DNA from 2 places in the Aliivibrio sp. S10_S31 genome. Region 2 is predicted to be linked to the other one. Evidence: predicted binding sites of a transcription regulator. Region 2 holds the regulator's gene; the other holds the start of a gene.

Region 1 (3,440 bases), on a different contig from region 2:
CAGTTGCAATATCAAGTAAACGCTCCGTAGAATCATCTCGACGATTCAATACCACATCTTCAACCGCTTCACGCAGATCTTCTGGTACGTTATCATATATTTCCAGCTGCCCCGCATTTACGATGCCCATATCCATACCATTTTTAAAACAGTGATATAAAAATACTGCATGGATAGCTTCACGAACGTAGTTATTTCCACGGAAAGAAAAAGAGACGTTAGAAACACCACCTGAAATCATTGCATGAGGAAGCGTTCGCTTTATATCACCAACAGCTTCAATAAAGTCTACTGCATAGTTATTATGCTCATCGATACCTGTAGCAACCGCAAAAATATTAGGGTCAAAAATAATATCTTCAGGTGGGAAACCAACTTCATCAACTAAAATATTGTAGGCATTGGTACAAATTTCAATTTTACGCTCACGAGTGTCCGCTTGGCCGACTTCATCAAAAGCCATAACGATCACTGCAGCACCATAGCGACGTATTAACTTGGCTTGATGTACAAACTTTTCTTTGCCTTCCTTTAAAGAGATTGAATTAACTATCCCCTTACCTTGAATACACTTTAATCCAGCTTCAATTACTTCCCATTTAGAAGAATCAACCATCACTGGAACTTTAGATATTTCAGGCTCTGATGCACAAAGATTTAAAAAACGAACCATACATGCTTCAGCATCAAGCATGCCTTCATCCATGTTGATATCGATAATTTGAGCACCGTTTTCAACTTGCTCTTGAGCAACACTTAGTGCTTCATCATAAAGCTCTTCTTTAATTAAGCGTTTAAAACGTGCAGATCCAGTAACATTTGTACGTTCACCAACATTAATAAACAAAGAATCTTTTTCTATTGTTAAAGGCTCTAATCCGGAAAGACGACAAGCGACGGGTAATTCAGGTAATTGTCGAGGTTTCACACCTTCAACAACTAAAGCCATTTGACGAATATGTTCAGGAGTGGTGCCACAACATCCACCAATGAGATTTAAAAATCCGCTACTTGCCCATTCCGCAACATGCTCAGCCATATCTTCAGGGGATAAATCATACTCACCAAATGCATTAGGTAAGCCAGCGTTTGGGTGAGCAGAAACATAACATTCAGAAATACGTGAAAGCTCGCTTACATATTCACGTAATTCATCGGGGCCAAGCGCACAATTAAGACCAAAAGAAATAGGTTTTACATGTCTTAATGCATTATAAAAAGCTTCTGTTGTTTGTCCCGATAAGGTTCTTCCTGATGCGTCAGTAATTGTCCCTGAAATCATAACAGGCAGAGTAATATCAAGCTCTTCAAAAACAGACTCGACAGCAAAGGAACACGCTTTAGCATTTAATGTATCAAAAATAGTTTCGATAAGAATAAGATCTGAGCCACCTCTAATAAGTGCTCGAGTTGACTCTGAATAAGCTTCCACTAATTCATCAAACGATACATTACGAAAGCCTGGATCATTTACATCTGGAGAAATAGAACAAGTTCGGTTTGTTGGTCCAAGCACTCCTGCGACATAACGAGGCTTATTTGGTGTCTTCTCGGTCCATTTATCTGCAACTTCACGAGCAAGCTTTGCTGCTTCAAAGTTAATCTCTTCACTAAGGCTTTCCATATCATAATCAGCCATAGCAATAGTTGTTGCATTAAAAGTATTAGTTTCAAGGATATCAGCACCAGCTTCCAAATAGGCTTCGTGTATATCTCTTATAATTTGTGGTTGTGAAAGAACTAATAAATCATTGTTACCTTTAAGATCACAATGCCATTTATTAAAACGTTCCCCTCTATAATCTTCCTCTTCAAATTTATAACCTTGAATCATGGTGCCCATACCACCATCAATCAATAAAATTCGCTCTGAAAGTTGCTTTTCTATTTGTACTTTTATTTTGCTTCCTGCCACGGTACAACCTCATCCATAATACGTTTCTGTTACAATCCTATCACACATTTTATAGAAATCTAGACGTCTAAAAGCATTTTTATTTCAACAAAATGAAAATAAAATTTGATATTTATCAAATAGAGCGGAAAATGATATAAATCACACTTTGTTACATTAAATAAAAATCTAGAGGTTAAGCAATGTCCGTATATAACACACTCTGCTTTCTCGCAGCGGCTGCAATGTTAATCGCATTTTTCAATAGTAAAATTGGAAAAATGCAAACAACCATTGCTATTACTGCAGGTTCCATGATGCTTTCATTAGGCATTATCATTGCCGGTCAAAATAACTGGTTTAACCTTAGGGAAGTAGCAACTGAGACGTTAACAGATATTAACTTTGAAGATTTTTTATTAAAAGGGATTCTAGGTTTTCTGCTTTTTGCTGGAGGGTTGGGCATAAAGCTACAAAACTTAAAAGATCAAAAGTGGGAAATAACGGTTCTTGCCTTGGGAGCTACGTTATTTTCAACATTCTTTATCGGCTTTGTTTTATGGGCAATTTGTAATGTTATCGGCGTTAATTTAGATCTTATTTACTGCTTACTATTTGGTGCATTAATATCACCAACTGACCCAATAGCCGTTCTTGCTATCGTTAAAAAGATGAATGCTCCGCAACGAATCTCAACTCAAATTGAAGGCGAATCATTATTCAACGATGGCTTTGGCCTTGTTATCTTTGTAACTCTCTTTACCATCGCTTTCGGTCATGAAACACCGACAGTAGGAAGTGTAACGGCATTATTCTTCCAAGAAGCTATTGGTGGGATTGCCTATGGATTTATTCTTGGGCTAGTTTTCCATTATCTAATAAGTTCAACCAATGACCATTCAATGGAGCTACTATTAACCATTGGTATACCAACCGCTGGTTATGCTCTAGCAGAAGTGCTTCATGTTTCAGGTCCGCTAGCAATGGTTGTCTCTGGTATTATGATAGGAAATTGGACTCGATTTATTGGCTTTTCAAAAGAAAGTGAAGATCATTTAGATCACTTCTGGGAACTTGTCGACGAATTCCTCAATGGCGTACTATTCCTATTAATTGGTATGTCTATGCTTTTATTCCAATTCCATCAAGAAGATTGGATATTAATGGCAATTTCTATTCCTTTAGTTTTAACAAGCCGTTATTTAAGTGTATTTATCTCATACATTGGCTTTAATCGATTTAGAACTTACAACCCATTATCAGTACGTATTTTAACTTGGGGTGGCTTAAGAGGAGGTTTAGCATTAGCAATGGCACTAGCTATACCTGCTGGAATTATGGTTATACCCGAAAAGAATATAGATGTTAGAGAAATCATTCTTGTAATGACTTACTCTGTTGTTGTTTTTTCAATTTTAGTACAAGGTTCAACAATCACTCCTATGATTGATAAAGCTAAGAAGCTTGAAAAAGAAATGTAGAAATTGAAGTTAATAGAAGAGGCGCTTGTACGCCTCTTTTTTTAGCTTAAATAATTAACAAACCT
Region 2 (3,440 bases):
GGAGCTGCTTGTAAATCAATTTGATTTAAATACGCAGAAAGTAATCTTGAAGACCATACTTCACCATGACCTAATACATCAGCTTGCTGCACCTCTGTTAACGGTGCATGTAATTGCCCTATCGCAATCAATTCTTGATGTAAAACAGCCAATAAAGGTTCAGCATTCTCAGCAGACAGTAATTCAGTTATCAATTCCTGTTGGTATGTCCGCAAAGACTCTAATGTGTTATGAGCTAAACGCCCATCTTTAGAAAGGTTATCTATCCACTCTAAAATACGGTTTGTTGTATTACCTGCTGCAGAAACAACAATCAAATCATGTTCATTTGAATATTCTTTTAAGATGGTGGCAACTCGGCGGTAGCACTCAGGGTCAGCTAAGCTGCTACCACCAAATTTGTGTAATTGACGAGAACAAGGTTTTGTCATTATTTCACCTCTGCGGCAATCGTAAATGCTTGTTGAAGATCAGCGATAAGATCTCGGCTATCTTCTAATCCAACAGATAATCTCAATAATGTTGGAGCTAATCCGGCTTCTTCTTGAGCTTCATCAGACATCGCTCTATGTGTCATGGTTCCTGGATGCGCAATCAAACTTTCAACACCACCTAAAGACTCGGCTAAAGAGAAGTATTTCAATTCTTTAACGAATACTTTCAATTGCTCAAGTGAACCATTTAGTTCAAAACTGAGCATAGCACCAAAGCCTGCTTGTTGACGCTTTGCAATTTCATGACCGGGATGATCAGGTAAACTTGGGTGGTAAATCGTACCTACTAATGACTGTTCTTGAAGACATTTGAGAACTTCCATTGCATTTTCTTCATGCACACGCATACGTGCACCCAATGTTCGAATACCACGCAGTGTTAAGTAGCTATCAAATGCAGTACCAGTAGCTCCAATACAGTTCCCCCACCATGCAAGCTCATCCGCATGATCTTTTGTTTTAGCGATAAGTACACCGCCAACAACATCAGAATGTCCGTTAATATATTTAGTCGTAGAGTGAATAACAAAATCCGCCCCTAAAGAGAGAGGCTGCTGTAGTACAGGAGAAAGGAAAGTGTTGTCTACTGCGACTAACGCACCAACTTGAGCCGCTTTTTGGCAAATTTCAGCAATATCCACCACACGTACTAATGGATTTGAAGGGGTTTCAAGTAAGATTAATTTTGGCTTTTTAGCAATTGCAGCATCTAAAGCTTCAGTATTAGATTGGTCTACAAATAAAGTTTGAAAATCTCCTTTATTTGCACGGGTATTAAACAATCGATAAGTTCCTCCATAACAATCATGGGGAGCAACAATTAAATCGTCAGGACCAAGCAGTGCCGATACCATTAAATTAAGAGCGGATGTTCCACAGTTAGTTACTACTGCACCTGCACCACCTTCTAAATCTGAAAGAGTGGTTTCTAATTGAGTTCGAGTTGGATTTCCAGAACGAGCATAATCATACTTAGGCACATCCCCAAATTCTGGGAAACTATAGTTAGTTGATAAGTAGATAGGTGGCACAACAGCGTTATGTTGTGAGTCTGTTTCAATGCCGGTACGAACAGCAATAGTTGCAGGTTTTCTTTCGCTCATAATTTCCCTTCCAAACTGCGGTGCAGTAATGTAATACCAACGATATAAACTATCTAAACAGGCTTACAAGGGAATGTCTTTATCTTCATGTCTTAAATTTCATAATTACATAAAATTAATTACCGAAATTTATTTCTAATAATAGATAATTTTCCTTCGCAATTTCCCGCTCATATAATTAATATGACTGATATACGCTAATCCATAAGTATATAGTCTACTTTACCACCACAAAATGAGACGTCAACACTTCTAGACGTCTATATGTCTTTACTTTTAGCGGTAAATATCGCTAAAATCGCCTATTCTACTTATATACATCAATAATTCTGAACGAAGGTGAACAATGGCTGATTGGAATGGTGACTATTTAAGTCCTTATGCCGAACATGGTAAAAAAAGCGAACAAGTAAAAAAAATTACTGTTTCTATTCCAACAAAGGTACTTCAAATCCTTACTGACGAGCGTACTCGTCGCCAAGTAAGCAACCTACGTCATGCGACAAACAGTGAATTATTGTGTGAAGCATTCCTCCACGCATACACTGGCCAGCCTTTACCAACAGATGAAGATCTACGTAAAGATCGTCCAGATGATATTCCAGCTGAAGCAAAAGCATTAATGACGGCAATGGGGATCGAATTCGAAGCGTTTGACGAAGAGTAAATACGTTTTATTCCTCCTCCTTTTGTCTCCTCCTTCTTTTAATAAAATTAGGAGGATTACATTCCCTCTTGGCTAATAAATAATCACAGTGCCCTACTTATAAATATAAAGGACTTACTGTGAAAAAACAGATCGCAAAAACAACAATAGCCCTCGCTATTACCTCACTTTTGAGCGCATGTAGCTCAACATCTAATAATGACCTCTCTTCCTTAGCTTATCAGTGTGATCCGCAAATGACGGCACAAAGCGATAACTTACGAATTTACCAAATCATGGTCGAAAGCTTTGTCGATGGTGATAACACAATCGGACATGGCACTGGCTATGGCCCAAGTCATCATAATGGTGACTTACAAGGAATTATTGATTCATTAGATTACATTCAATCGCTTGGTATGAATGCCATTTGGATGACTCCTGTCTTTGAATCTGCCCCTCTAGATAATCAAGACCATTGGGCTGATAAACTCGATGCTACCGGATATTTTGCTACTGACTTTTTTAAAATAGATCCACGCTTTGGCACATTAGAAAAAGCCAAAGAACTGGTTGAAGAGGCTCACAAGCGTGGTATTTACGTATTATTTGATGGCGTATTTGGCCACCATAAAAAAGGACTGATTAAGCCATCGCCAACAGGGTTACTTCCAGCAGGAGAGCACAATCCTGTTAACTACCCTGAAAGCGAAGCTTTTTATAAAGAAGTCGCAACCTACTGGATTAAAGAATTAAAAATCGACGGCTGGCGATTAGACCAAGCCTACCAAGTGCCAACACAATCTTGGACGAACATTCGTAAAGCCGTTGACGCCGCATCAAAAGAAACCTTTTATACCAATAATAAAGGTGAACAAGTAAATCCACTCGGCTATATGGTTGCCGAGATCTGGAATAACGAAAACTACATAACTGAAACAGGTTATGGCAGCGAAAAAAATCCTGCTCTTTGCTCAGCTTTTGACTTTCCTCTGCGTTTTCGCATTGCTGAAACCTTTGCAGTTAATGAAAGTGGCGTAGGACATAAAGGAGGGGATTGGCTTAATCAAGGTATGCAAATGCACGAGCTTTACCCTCCTCATGCTGTACCGAATTTAATGCTAGGAAATCACGATGTTGTTCGCTTTGGTGACTTACTTCAACGTGGTGATATTGCTAATCCAAATGACAAAAACT

The links. Region 2 encodes MetJ, which represses methionine synthesis genes. Its sites were predicted from a motif close to TTAGACNTNTANANGTCTAA; they were not measured.
Region 1: the regulator MetJ is predicted to act here: its motif matches at 1,967-1,986, upstream of metH (methionine synthase).

Annotation. Positions count from the first base shown of each region.
Region 1 is NZ_JAAUWR010000006.1:214,562-218,001, forward strand. It holds gene metH (methionine synthase) at 1-1,915, opposite strand, end outside; gene HC728_RS07665 (sodium:proton antiporter) at 2,098-3,375, shown strand.
Region 2 is NZ_JAAUWR010000003.1:178,172-181,611, reverse strand. It holds gene HC728_RS03800 (bifunctional aspartate kinase/homoserine dehydrogenase II) at 1-431, opposite strand, end outside; gene HC728_RS03795 (O-succinylhomoserine (thiol)-lyase) at 431-1,597, opposite strand; gene metJ (met regulon transcriptional regulator MetJ) at 1,944-2,264, shown strand; gene HC728_RS03785 (alpha-amylase family glycosyl hydrolase) at 2,384-3,440, shown strand, end outside.